DNA from 2 places in the Paenibacillus sp. CB74 genome. Region 1 is predicted to be linked to the other one. Evidence: riboswitches for the same ligand, from Rfam matches in the RefSeq annotation. Region 1 holds a riboswitch; the other holds the start of a gene.
What was found. Region 1 has a riboswitch for glycine ahead of gcvT (glycine cleavage system aminomethyltransferase GcvT). Riboswitches for the same ligand answer to the same signal wherever they lie in the genome.

Region 1 (7,379 bases):
ACCTTTGGAATTGGACGATTGGTCCAAATTACTCATTGTATTATCCTCCTTGGATCAAGTGATTATGACTTATGAAAGGGGTATCATTTCTCCCCTGCTGTAATCCTAAGCGAGAATGCTCTCCTGTTCAATGAAATGAAAGCGTACTTTCGTCATGAACAATGATGACAACATTAGGTTATGTAATCGTTTTTATTGATGCATAATGGCTAAAACCATTGGTACACAAGGCTTTTCCTGCCTATGACTTTTGTCATTTCCAGCATCATTTTCTAACCTATAGCTTGGTCCAATCAGGTGATTTACATCCCTAATCTGCCTCGATCCCTATTCAAAACCATTCCTGGAAAGCACAAAAAACCTGTGCAAGCATCCGGCTCACACAGGTCGAAACAATATGAAGTTTATTTCATTTTTTTATAAAGTATATGTTAATAAGTACAAGTCCGTTGATCCTATTCTTCCGTATGTTTACGATACGCATCTGCATTCATCAATGCAGACAACGCTGCTGTCAGATCTCCCTCAACACGGATCTCAATCATCCAGCCTTCCTCGTAAGGAGAACTGTTCACAAGTTCAGGTGAGTCCTGCAACGAATCATTGACTGCAATAATTGAACCTGTGACGGGAGAGAACAAGTCCGACACCGTTTTGACCGATTCAATCGTTCCAATGCTGTCTTCTGCTTTTACATTGGATTCAAGGTCAGGCAATTCCACAAACACAATGTCACCCAGCTGATGCTGCGCGAACTCGGTAATGCCAATACGTACAGTATCCTCCCCTACGGTTTGCACCCATTCGTGCTCTTCACTGTACAGGAAATCACTTTTCAATTCGCTCATCGATATCCGCCTCGCTTTTCATTAATGAGTGCATGCGTTCTTTGACCTTAACCTTTTTCCCAGAACATAGCGTATGATATTTCGGATTCAAATGTCAAGATACCTCACAATTTATTTGATGACGGCCTCTCCAAACCGTAACCTAAATACACTCTTTCTACATATACTGGTGAAAACTAGAATAGTAAGCGCAGTCTTTTTAAATACACGAACAATATAATTCAAAATACAATAAATATTCGGTTTTAATTCAATATCAATGATATCGTTCTTGACATCAGTAGTGGATTCACGTTTTAATGAGGAGAGTAAATGTGTTTATTGGACTATGTTATACCCGCGGATGAATGTAAAGGGAGAGATTACCCGTGACACCCGATTCGGGATGTACATGAGGTAACGCCGAAGGAGTAAACCACCGATAAGCGGGGGTGAATCTCTCAGGCAAAAGGACTTTTACGGGACGCAACTCTGGAGAGCATCTATTCGCCCTGTACGGGCGTTATGATCACCCAAGGGGAAACCTGTTGTACAATACAGCGGGGTAACTCTCAGGTACAAGGGACAGAGCCTTAGAATACAGCGTGCTACTTGGCATGCCGATTCTTTGGCCTGTCCTTTTCCTTTTTCCCAAAAAAACGAAAAACAGGATTTCAATCGGCGCTGCCATAGCTGCCTTACCATACTTATCTACGAATGACTTCTAGCTGATAAATTAAAAAATACCCTGGTTCATTGATCCACGATTGCATATTCGGCCGTTTGACGGCCCATGACGAGGTGATTTGATGTCCGATTTGCTTAGAACACCACTCTTTCCCCTGTATCAGCAATACGAAGGCGTACGGTGCATTGATTTTGGAGGCTGGGAGCTTCCGGTGCAATTCAGCGGAATCCAGAAAGAACATGAAGCGGTGCGTGAGCGTGCTGGACTGTTTGATGTATCCCATATGGGCGAATTCACTGTACAGGGTGAGCAGGCTGAAGTTTTTTTGCAACAAATGACAACCAATGATGTAACCACGCTGGTTCCCGGTCAAGCCCAGTACACCCTGATGTGTTATCCAGATGGTGGTGTGGTGGATGATCTGCTCGTGTATAAGCTGGAAGATCAGCATTATATGCTCGTCGTTAACGCCTCCAATATCGACAAGGACTGGGCGTGGCTGCAAGATCACTTGATCCCTGGCGTAAACATGACCAACGATTCGGAGCAGACGGCGCTACTTGCCCTGCAAGGTCCACTGGCTGTGGATATTATCGGAAAAGTTACCGAAACGGATGTATCCACGATTGAACCGTTTCGTTTTGTGCAGGATGCCGAAGTCTGTGGAGTAAAATTGCTGTTGTCCCGTACCGGTTATACCGGTGAAGATGGCTTTGAACTATATATTCCAGCAGATCAGGCCGCTACCGTCTGGAACGGATTAATGCAAGCAGGCGAAGGTCACGGACTGGTGCCAACCGGACTTGGTGCCCGAGATACATTGCGCTTTGAAGCTAGGCTGCCCCTGTATGGACAGGAATTGTCGGCAACCATCTCTCCGCTTGAAGCTGGCGTTGGTATGTTTGTGAAACTGAATGCTGGACCTTTTATCGGACACGAAGCCTTGTTACAGCAAAAAAATGACGGGCCCGCCCGTAAACTGGTCGGCATCGAAGTGCTGGAGCGCGGTATTCCTCGCTCCCACTATCCGATTTACGCCGAAGGCGTACAGATCGGTGAAGTGACAACAGGCACGCAATCACCTACATTGAAGCGTAATCTGGGGCTTGCCCTCATCGACAGCAAATACGCTGCGCTGGGAACCCCGCTTGAGATTGAGATCCGAGGGAAGAAACTGAAAGCCGAGGTCGTAAAGACCCCTTTTCATAAACGGACACGTACGTCAAAGACACTTACTCAAGGAGCTGATCAATCATGAGCAAGCACCGCTACATTCCCATGACAGAACAGGATCAGAGTGCCATGCTCGCAACCATCGGTGTGGATTCACTGGAGGAACTGTTCCAGGACATTCCTCAGGAGATTCGTTATCAGGGCGAGCTGCCCGTATCCTCCAAACTTGATGAATATGCGCTGACACGGCACATGTCCAAACAAGCTGGTGCCAACGCCAATTTCGAAACACACGCAAGCTTCCTCGGCGCAGGCATATACGATCATCATGTTCCTTCCGTCATCAATCATGTCATTTCACGTTCCGAGTTCTACACTGCCTACACACCTTATCAGCCTGAGATCAGTCAAGGTGAACTACAGGCTATTTTCGAATTTCAATCCTACATTTGTGAATTAACCGGTATGGCTGTAGCCAATGCCAGTATGTATGACGGCGCAACCGCCTTTGCTGAAGCAGGTAATCTGGCCGCAGCGGCAACTCGTCGCAAACAGCTTATCGTATCCCGTACCGTTCATCCGGAAGCCCGTCAGGTATTGCAGGCGTATGCGCACGGACTCCGTCTGGAGATTATCGAGATCGGTTATAAGGATGGGGTCACGGACTGGGATGCCCTGCAAGCCGCCATATCGGATGATACCGCAGCTGTCATGATCCAGAGCCCGAACTTCTTTGGTGCCGTGGAAAATGTAAAACAAGCGGCCGACCTCGTGCATGCGCACAAGGGCCTGCTCGTCGTAAGTGCTAACCCGCTATCGCTGGGTCTGCTGGAAGCCCCAGGCAAGCTGGGTGCCGACATCGTTGTTGGCGATGCGCAGCCCCTTGGCATCGCCGCTTCACTCGGCGGCCCGACATGCGGATATTTCGCCGTATCCCAGCCTCATATGCGCCGAATTCCTGGCCGAATTGTAGGCCAGACAATGGACCGCAACGGCAAACGTGGATTTGTACTCACACTGCAAGCACGTGAACAGCACATCCGCCGCGAAAAAGCGACATCCAACATCTGTTCCAACCAGGCTCTGCTTGCACTCAGCGCATCTGTATATATGTCCATTATGGGTAAACAAGGCATGATTGATGTCGCGGATCTGAATCTGCAAAAGAGTCATTACACCCTAAATACATTAACTGCGATTTCCGGTGTTAGCCTGACATTTAATGCCCCAACTTTCAATGAATTTGTGATTAAGCTGCCTGAAGGAACTGACGTGGATGCCCTTCAGTTGAAACTGTTGGATGCGGGCTTTATTGGTGGCTATGAACTTGGACGTGATTATCCGGAGCTTGCCGGACATATGCTTATTGCTGTTACCGAACGACGTAGCAAAGAAGAGATCGACGAATTTGCACGAGTATTGGAGGGATCGCTGTGACTCAGGAAACGACAACAACGACAACATCGATACAAGGACAAGGACAATCTGAAATGGGTGCCTCTGTCTCCACTCCGGCTCAATCTGAGACAGCTACAACATTCAGCGCACAGACCTTATCTCCTGCTCCGGAACAATCCTTGATCTTTGAACTCAGCAGCCCTGGACGTGTCGCTTATTCCCTGCCGGAATGTGACGTTCCTCGTCAGGCTGTTGATACGTTGATTCCCCGGGAAATGCTCCGTTCGGAAGCAGCAGCACTGCCAGAAGTATTTGAGGTAGATGTTATCAGACACTATACTGCGCTGTCCCGTCGTAATTTCGGCGTAGATAACGGATTTTATCCGCTGGGTTCTTGTACGATGAAATACAATCCGAAGATTAATGAGGATGTTGCACGTTACAATGGTTTCGCCAAAATCCACCCTTATCAGCATGAATCCAGCATTCAAGGTGCACTTGAACTGTTATATACTTTGCAAAATGACCTTGCGGGGCTGACAGGTATGGATGCGGTAACCCTGCAACCAGCCGCTGGTGCCCATGGAGAATGGACTGGACTTATGATGATTCGTGCGTACCACGAAGATCGTGGTGAACAACGTACCAAAGTCATCGTGCCCGATTCATCTCACGGCACCAACCCGGCAAGTGCAACCGTTGCAGGATTTGAGACCGTGACGATTCCATCCCGCGCAGATGGACTGGTTGATCTGGACGCACTCCGTGCAGCCGTTGGTACGGATACAGCAGCATTGATGCTGACGAACCCGAATACACTGGGTTTGTTCGAGAAAGACATTCAGGAGATTGCATCCATCGTACACCAAGCTGGTGGCTTGCTGTACTACGATGGCGCGAACTCCAATGCCATTATGGGCATTACCCGTCCGGGTGATATGGGCTTTGACGTGGTGCATCTGAACTTGCACAAAACGATGAGCACGCCTCATGGCGGTGGTGGACCTGGTGCCGGACCCGTCGGGGTGAAGAACCGTCTGATCCCGTTCCTGCCTAAACCGATGGTGATCAAGAATGATGATGGTGTGTATTCACTGGACCGTGAAGGAGATCAATCCATTGGCCGGGTCAAAGCGTATTATGGCAACTTCGGTATTTTGGTACGTGCCTATGCCTACATTCGCACCTATGGACCGGAAGGCTTACGCCGTGTATCGGAGTGTGCCGTACTGAATGCCAACTATATGATGGCCCGTCTCGCACCTTACTACGAGATTCCGTATCCAGGGGTATGCAAACATGAATTCGTCATGTCTGGTCGGGGATTGAAGCAGTATGGTGTGCGTACACTGGATGTTGCCAAACGATTACTTGATTTTGGATATCACCCGCCAACGGTGTACTTTCCGCTCAACGTTGAAGAATGCATCATGATCGAGCCGACGGAAACCGAAAGCAAAGAAACGCTGGATGGATTCATTGATACGATGATACGGATTGCCAAAGAAGCGGAAGAGACACCAGAGTTGGTACTCAACGCACCTTACGGAACACCGGTCACTCGTCTGGATGAAACAACAGCAGCTCGTAAACCTGTACTGAACTGCGCTTGCAGTTAATCTAATCATTGTTCTCACAGAAGCTCTTGCTGACATTCCAATCAGCAAGAGCTTTTCGAATTGCCTTCCCTCCGAATCATATTACCCCGCTCATAACAAAAAAAGCCGATATCCACAATGAATCGCGGATACCGGCAAAATTGCTGCACGACTGCAGCTTTTTATCGGAAAAAGAAACCCTTAAAATCGGGTGGAAACCCCTTAAAATTACATTATGCTTGAATGCTTTGAACCAATTCAACGACTTGTTCAGCCGTTTGCATATCCAGAGCTTTAGCAGCCAGTTCCTGCATATCCGCACGGGACAGCTTGGTGATCTGACTACGAGCTGGCAGAATGGATGTTGCGCTCATGCTGAACTCATCCAATCCAAGGCCGAGCAGCAATGGAATTGCTGTTTCGTCTCCTGCCATCTCACCGCACATGCCAACCCATTTGCCTTCACGATGCGCTGCATCGATAACCATTTTAACCAAACGCAAAATGGCTGGGTTGTAAGGTTGGTACAGATACGATACACGTTCGTTCATACGGTCTGCAGCCATAGTGTATTGAATCAGATCGTTCGTTCCGATACTGAAGAAATCCACTTCTTTGGCAAACTGATCCGCGAGAACTGCAGTCGAAGGAATTTCGACCATGATTCCGAGTTGAATGCTGTCAGAAACAGCAATACCTTCAGCAACCAGCTTCTCTTTCTCTTCGAGCAAGACAGCTTTTGCTTCACGGAATTCACCCAGTGTTGCGATCATTGGGAACATGACACGCAGGTTTCCATGTACGCTTGCCCGCAGCAATGCACGCAATTGTGTACGGAAGATATCCAGACGGTCCAGACACAGACGAACTGCGCGGAAACCGAGGAATGGATTCATTTCTTTTGGCAGATCCAGATATGGAAGTTCTTTGTCTCCACCGATGTCGAGTGTACGAACAACAACAGGTTTGCCTTCCATTTTTTCCAGTACCGCTTTGTAAGCATTATACTGAATGTCTTCGGAAGGAAGCTTGTCTCTACCCATGTACAGGAACTCGGTACGGTACAGGCCTACAGCCTCGCCGCCATTCTCCAGAACACCCGTTACATCATTTGGTGTACCGATATTGGCTGCAAGTTCAACATGAACGTTGTCCACGGTTACTGTTGGCTCATCACGCAGTTTTCTCCACTCTGCACGTTGTGCATCATACTGTTCCTGTTTGGTACGGTATTCAGCAATAACTTCATCAGTAGGGTTAACCAGTACGTGACCATCCAGACCATCAACAATGATCATATCGCCTTGTTTCGCTTGAGCCAAGATGTCCTTGGTTCCAACAACAGCTGGAATTTCAAGAGAGCGAGCCATGATTGCGGAGTGAGAAGTACGTCCACCAATGTTAGTTGCGAAACCTTTAACAAATTGGCGATTCAATTGAGCCGTATCGGAAGGCGTCAGATCCTCCGCAAGCACGATCACTTCTTCATTGATCTCAGCCGGACTCATGAAGTCGATACCAAGCAAGTGATTTAGCACACGTTTGGTAACGTCACGCATATCTGCTGCACGTTCCTGCAGGTAGGCACTCTTCATGTTCTCAAACATGGAGATAAATTGCGATGCCGTTTCATTCAAAGCATATTCTGCATTGATCATGTTATCAGCAATACTCGCTTTAACCGGATCAATCAAT
Region 2 (7,379 bases), 2.1 Mb from region 1:
GAATCCTCGTACGCACTGGGTGCCACTCGCTGGCAAACCATCTACCGTGTCATCATTCCAACGACTTTGCCAGCTTTGTTGACAGGTGTCGTATTGGGTATGGCCCGTGCTTTTGGTGAGGCCCTTGCTGTGCAGATGGTTATCGGTAATGCACCGCATGTTCCAACATCCTTGCTCGAATCGGCTTCAACATTAACAAGTGTAATTACACTCAGCATGGGTAACACCACGATGGGTTCTGTTCATAACAATGCACTGTGGAGTATGGCGCTTGTCCTGCTGGTGATGACATTTGTCTTCGTCATTCTGGTTCGCCTGCTTGAAAGGAGGAACCGGGTATGAAAATGAAGGCAAAGACGGTAGATAAAATTGCAACATCCGTTATCGTTGTATTGGCCCTGTTCATTGTTATTATATTGCTCGGTCTGCTTGGCTTCATCATGTATAGAGGCATTGGACATATTAGCTGGAACTTCCTGACGAGCGCACCCCAGTTGCTTAAAGGTGGCGGCGGGATTGGTCCACAGCTCTTTAACTCCGTATTCCTGTTGATTCTGACGTTGATTGTGACCATTCCACTCGGATGGGGTGGTGGGATTTACATGGCGGAGTACGCCAAGCCAGGCAAGATCACCAGCTTCATTCGTCTTGTCGTTGAAGTGTTGTCATCATTCCCTTCCATCGTTATCGGTTTGTTTGGTCTCTTGTTGCTAGTCAATCAATTTGGTCTTGGTTTCTCCCTGATCTCGGGTGCCCTGGCTCTGGCGATCTTTAACTTGCCACTGATGGTGCGGACAACGGAGCAGGCCTTCCGGGCCGTTCCGAAGGAACAGAAGGAAGCAGGTCTGGCACTTGGACTGTCCAAGTGGAAGATTATCACTTCCATTCTGCTGCCTGTGGCATTGCCGAGCTTGATTACGGGTACGATTCTGGCATCGGGCCGGATCTTCGGTGAGGCGGCAGCATTGATGTTTACCGCAGGTATGAGTAGTCCGCCATTGGACTTTACAGATTGGAATCCGACGAGTCCGAGATCACCGCTTAATCCGTTCCGTCCGGCAGAGACACTTGCTGTCCATATCTGGAAAGTGAACAGTGAAGGCATTGGACCAGATTCCAAAGAGGTGGCAGCAGGGGCATCCGCCGTGCTTGTCATTCTCGTGCTGGCGTTCAATCTAAGTGCGCGCTGGATCGGTCGGGTTGTATTCCGCCGCATGACAGCTTCGAAATAAGGAGGAACCAACATGGCCATACCTTTTGGTACGGAACAGTTAAGCATATATTATGGACATTTTCAGGCGGTCAAGCAGATCAGCCTGACGTTTCCCGAATCGAGTGTAACGGCACTTATCGGGCCGTCTGGGTGTGGTAAATCTACGTTCCTACGGTCGCTTAACCGAATGAACGACGAGATCGCCGGTTCCCGCACAGAGGGACATATCTGGATGGATGGTAACGATCTGAATGAGCCTGGAACCGATGTAATCAAGCTTCGCCAGAAGATTGGCATGGTGTGGCAGAAGCCGAATCCTTTTCATAAGTCCATCTACAACAATATCGCGTTTGGCCCCCGCTACCGTGGTACGAAGAGTAAGAAGGCACTGGATGAGATTGTGGAAAAAAGCTTGCGTCGTGCTGCGCTTTGGGACGAAGTGAAAGACAGACTGAATGAATCAGCCTTGTCTCTCTCAGGTGGACAACAGCAGCGGTTATGTATCGCCCGCGCCTTGTCTGTTGATCCGCAGATTCTGCTGCTCGATGAGCCTGCATCTGCACTAGACCCGGTATCCACGGGTAAAGTTGAAGAATTGATTACCGAGCTCAAGAAGGAGCTGCGGATTGTTATTGTTACCCATAACATGCAGCAGGCAGCACGTATTTCGGATTATACAGCTTACTTTTATCTGGGCAGCATGATTGAGCACGGGGATACAGAGCATATTTTCACGAACCCGGACAATCGTCTGACGCAAGAATACATTATGGGGCGTTTCGGATAATTGGATCATGGAGTGGAGTGTCACATAGAGCAACAGACAGAGAGATGAAGAAATAAATAGAGACAGAAGCACAATGCCTGGACGTTTGTTCGGGGGTTGTGCTTTTTATTTTATAATTACAGTGGGATTTTCTGTATGCAGGATCAACATTATGCTACGATATTTAGTACAAAGATAGCGTTTACATAAATTTAAAGGAGATGTTGATAATCACTACGGATCAGAGGTCTTACTACCATGTGGCAACACAGGTCATACAGAATTACGCGATTGAAAAACCTGTCGTTTCCTATATTCGTCATAACGAGAATCTGACGTATCATGTCGTTGATGAAGCAAGCGGGCAGAAGTATCTGCTCCGTATCCATCAAGCAGCATATGCAAGTATGTCAGGCATTCAGCACACGCCTTCTGCATTGGAGGCAGAGATGGACCTGCTTCATGAGTTAAATGCAACAACAGCATTACGCGTCCAACATCCGGTACGCAATGTATCGGGAGATTGGGTCACGTTATGGACAAGTGAAGAAGGTAAAGAAATCTGCTGTACAGTACTGGAGTGGATTGAGGGCAGGGACATCCAACAGGGAGAACGCCTGACAACAGAGCAGATATATGATCTTGGTGCTCAGCTGCAGATGCTTCATCAATATGGACGTGTGGAGAATCAGACAGATCGAACTAAGGTACGCCCGGCATATGGCAATGGCCATGAGAATTTGGTCATGCTAGGGCAGCTGGAAGAGGGAGTCCGATTGGGAATTTTTACAACGGAAGACTTCGATCTGCTTCGGGAGACGTTTGAGAACATTAACGAGCAGTTAGGAGCGTACCCTCTCGATGAAAAGACCTGGGGCGTTATTCATGGAGATATTACTCGCAATAATCTGCTGATCACGGATCAGGGGATGTCCATGATTGATTTTTGTCTACACGGTTATGGTTATTATCTTTTTGATGCCGGGGGGGCAGCGCTTATATTTAATCGGGAGGAACGTGACATATTCTTATCTGGATACACAAAACAGATCGCACCACTGACGGATCGAGATATCCGTTTAATGGAAGGGTTCATGCTGATCTTTACACTTGGTTATTATGCTTTTCAGATGGCGAACGAGTCTAGGCACGAATGGATGAAAGATCGCATGCCGAAGTTATGCAGCAAGTATTGCAGACCTTATGTACAGAACGAGAGTATCTTCTACGAACTGTGAATTATAATTCAGATGTGCAGATCCGGAAGGGCTATGAACAGGTAGTTCAAAAATCATGGTTGCCTGAATACCCGAACAGTTTCGTGGATAATATCATAAATAGTAGTAAGCGCTTTATGAATTGAAGGGAAATGAAATAATCTGTTTAAAAAATTTCTTTTACCGAATTAATGTGATGAAAGCTGACAAAATATTCTGGTTTTCATCGAATCAATCGAAAATGAAGGAAAAACATCTAAAGAAATCGTTAAGTTTGTTGACACTGATCTTCCGGTCGATTAATCTTAATGAAGAAGAATGAACGATTTCCATTACTGTTCTGACATACGCTCAGAATGGTTCCATACAGCGGATGATAACGAGCGGGAGAGACCTGAGTTAGCCGAGCAATGGCTAGTGTTCAGGCACCGAAGGAGCAAGCTGCTGCGCACCCGGCCCAGTGGTTAATCTCTCAGGTAAATGTACCATCGTTGGACGCAACTCTGGAGAGTGCGCGAACTGCGCCACCCAAGGGGTATATGATCAGTCAGTCTGGTGACTTGTCTGCAATTGTAGGGCATGCACCTTGTCGTGAGACACTGCTGATCGTGAAACTCTCAGGTATCGAGGACAGAGAGAGGGCCTGTGGCCTTCTTCTGTCCTTTTTTGATGTCATCATTCAGTAATAAAGGAACATTATGGCATGGGATCTGGATGGAAATGACGAATACAATTGGAGGGTTATGAGGTGCGATTTAAAGATGTTTTCTCAATTATTGGTCCGTCGATGACGGGGCCTTCAAGTTCACATACAGCTGGAGCAGCAAGACTGGGAAGAATTGCGCGTCAGTGGCTAGGTTGTACGCCTGAACGTGCCCGGCTGACGCTCTACGGTTCATTTGCTGATACGTATCAGGGCCACGGAACAGATCTGGCACTGATCGGCGGTCTGCTGGATTATGTTACAGACGATCCGCGCATCCCGGATGCGGAGCAATACGCAGAGGAAGCGGGTATGGAGGTTGAGTTTTATACAAGCGGTCTGCCTGCTCCTCATCCCAATACGGTCAAAATTGAGTTGTGGCATGAAGGGCGTACATGTTCCTTAATCGGTGCTTCTATTGGTGGTGGTAGTGTGTCGGTGCATGCGATGAATGATTTTCGTGTCCAGATTAGTGGTGAGTTTCCGACACTCGTGCTGCGACATGCAGACAAGGCAGGGGTGCTTGCCTCGGTAACGTCCACGATCAGTTCATCTGGGGTTAACATCGGGTATATGCAGGTGGATCGGAAAGCCCGTGATGGCGAAGCACTTACTGCGATGGAGATGGACGGCGTGCCGAATCCTGATATGCTCAAGCGTCTAAAAGAGCTGGATCATGTACTGGACATTCGTGTCATCGATTTGAAGAGAGGAGTTGATTCGGATGCGATTTAAACATTTACATGAACTGAATACGATCTGTACAGCGGAATCCAAAACGATTGCTCAATTGATGATCGAGGAGCAGGTTCAGGAGACCAATACACCGGAAGCGGATGTTGTGAAACAGATGTCTGAATATTATCAGGTGATGAAGGAAGCGGTGCGTAAAGGGTTAACGGAAGATACCACATCACGTAGTGGATTAACGGGTGGAGACGGTAAAAAAATGGCCGAGTACATTCGCAAAGGTGAGACTTGCTCAGGAGATGCTTCCGCACTTGCCATGGCGTATGCCCTGTGTGTATCTGAAGTGAATGCCTCCATGGGCCGGATTGTGGCAACACCTACAGCCGGTTCCTGCGGCATCATCCCTGGTGTTTTTATCAGCTCACAGGAGCGATTTGGCTGGACGGACGAACATTTGGTGAATGGGTTGTTCTGCGCGGGAGCGATTGGTTATGTTATTGCCAACAATTCATTTATCTCTGGTGCAGAAGGTGGCTGTCAGGCAGAAGTGGGTTCCGCGATCGGCATGGCTGCGGGTGCCATGGTTGAACTGCGTGGAGGTACACCGGAACAGGTCGTTCATGCCGTTGGTCTAGCGTTAAAAAATACACTGGGCCTGATCTGCGATCCGGTCGCAGGTCTCGTTGAAATTCCATGCATCGTACGTAACGGACTGGGTGCCGTTACGGCGCTGGCTGCGGCCGACATGGCATTGGCCGGAGTGCGTAGTGCTATTCCGTCAGATGAAGTCATCGACGTGATGCTGGAAGTAGGCAGTGCGATGCCGAGCCGCCACCGGGAGACAGCCCAAGGTGGGTTGGCTCAGACACCAACGGGTCGCAAAATGATGCAGAAGCTGGCTAAACCGAAGGCCAAGCGTGCAGAGCCTGAGACGGAGTCGAAGCCAGCGGATGCTGACACAGCTACAAGTGGGACGGATACTGTTCAAGCGGAAACGGATCCTCAGGTTTAATCTGAACGGGGGTCACCGAGGAATAACCAGTGACATGATGATGTATAACGGCGATATAAAAACAAGCGTCCGCGAACCCGAATTCGGGTTCTGCAGGACGCTTGTTTAATGCCGCCAAATGATGTGAAGCTAGGCTACTTATAAGTGACTTCAGATGTATCTGTATTATGAATCTAGTCCTGGCTTACAGCCGTACTCAGTACGGCATATCCATACGCGGGCAATTCAATGGCATACACGCCATCATCCTTGGCGGTACGATGGTTTCCACCGAATAGCTCGGTCCATTCCTCGTCACCCGCCTCCAGCTCGACAATAGCCGTCTCTTCCGAGCGATTGAACAGAACCAGAATGCGTTCCTCTTCATTCTGCCGTTCGAATACCAATTGGCTGCCATCCGAGCGAGCCTGCAGGAAACGAACGGTGCCTTCTGCACGCAGGGCAGGATGAGCATGACGCAGGGAGATCAGTTTCTGATAAAAGTCTAGCAGCTCACGGTCCTGCTTCGCTTCATCCCATTCCATGCATTTACGGCAGCCCGGATCATGGTCACCGTCCATGCCAATCTCGTCTCCGTAATAGATGCACGGCGCGCCCATGTAACTGAACTGGAATAACGCAGCTAGCTTCATCTTGCGCTGGTCGCCTTCACATAGCGTGAGCAGCCGCGGGGTATCGTGACTGTCCAGCAGGTTGAATGCAACTTCGCTGGCTTGAAGCGGATAACGGGATAATTGCCGACCGATGGAGTTCGCGAACTGTTCGGCATGCATTGTATTTTTTACAAAGAAAGCATTCACAGCATCGGTAAACGGATAGTTCATGGACGCATCGAACTGGTCGCCTTGAAGCCAGGAGGAGGACTCATTCCATACTTCGCCCAGAATATAGGCATCCGGATTAGCATCTTTGACTACTCGGCGGAAATCACGCCAGAAGGCATCATCCACTTCGTCGGCAACATCCAATCGCCATCCGTCTGCACCCACTTCCTTAATCCAGTACTCGGCAACCTCCAGCAGATAGGCCTTAACCTCGGGATTCTCCGTATTCAACTTAGGCATGTGCGCTTCGAATCCGAAAGTCTCATACGTAGGAATGCCGTCTTTCACGTCCAGCGGGAATTCATGTACATGGAACCAGTCCTTGTATTTGGATTGTTCTCCGTTCTTCTGCACATCCACAAACGGGGCAAACGTCTTCCCGGAATGGTTGAACACAGCATCCAGCAAGACGCGAATTCCACGTGCGTGGCACAGCTCGACCAGTCGCTTCACGGTATCTGCGTCACCAAAATGCCGGTCTACCCGCAGGTAGTCTTCGGTATCGTATTTGTGATTGGTGGTAGCTTCAAAGATGGGTGTGAAGTAGATCGCATTAATGCCCAGATCACTGATGTAATCCAGATGGTCGATCACACCCTGAAGGTCACCGCCGAAGAAATTGAAAGGTGTCGGCTCGCCACCCCACGGTTCCACCTTTTCCGGACTAATATCCGGGTTGCCGTTCGCGAATCGTTCAGGGAAAATCTGATAGAACACGGCATCCTTAACCCATGCAGGGGGTGTGAATACAGCTCCTGCATGAATATAAGGGAACTGGAACATACGACCCGGATCGTCCGGTTCTTCTTCCTGGAAGTCCGTCTCGGTCATCCAAATCTGTTCATCTCCACTTTTGAGAAGAAAAGAGTATTTTAGTCGGTGGTAGGGAGGTTTCACCTCGCCCTCGAAGTAATCGAACATCGAGTCAGAGGTGAACTTTGTTAAAGGAACCAG

Region 2: it holds a riboswitch for glycine, as region 1 does, so the genes downstream of both, sdaAB (L-serine ammonia-lyase, iron-sulfur-dependent subunit beta) here and gcvT (glycine cleavage system aminomethyltransferase GcvT) in region 1, are expected to answer to the same signal.

Annotation. Positions count from the first base shown of each region.
Region 1 is NZ_CM146009.1:94,014-101,392, reverse strand. Features, by position in the region: gene ACX9NY_RS00480 (PTS mannitol transporter subunit IIBC) at 1-36, opposite strand, end outside; gene gcvH (glycine cleavage system protein GcvH) at 456-848, opposite strand; glycine riboswitch at 1,192-1,314, shown strand; glycine riboswitch at 1,318-1,418, shown strand; gene gcvT (glycine cleavage system aminomethyltransferase GcvT) at 1,637-2,773, shown strand; gene gcvPA (aminomethyl-transferring glycine dehydrogenase subunit GcvPA) at 2,770-4,125, shown strand; gene gcvPB (aminomethyl-transferring glycine dehydrogenase subunit GcvPB) at 4,122-5,705, shown strand; gene ptsP (phosphoenolpyruvate--protein phosphotransferase) at 5,918-7,379, opposite strand, start outside.
Region 2 is NZ_CM146009.1:4,818,182-4,825,560, reverse strand. Features, by position in the region: gene pstC (phosphate ABC transporter permease subunit PstC) at 1-342, shown strand, start outside; gene pstA (phosphate ABC transporter permease PstA) at 345-1,232, shown strand; gene pstB (phosphate ABC transporter ATP-binding protein PstB) at 1,245-2,000, shown strand; gene ACX9NY_RS21220 (phosphotransferase enzyme family protein) at 2,240-3,217, shown strand; glycine riboswitch at 3,571-3,693, shown strand; glycine riboswitch at 3,698-3,832, shown strand; gene sdaAB (L-serine ammonia-lyase, iron-sulfur-dependent subunit beta) at 3,945-4,634, shown strand; gene sdaAA (L-serine ammonia-lyase, iron-sulfur-dependent, subunit alpha) at 4,624-5,601, shown strand; gene ACX9NY_RS21205 (alpha-glycosidase) at 5,775-7,379, opposite strand, start outside.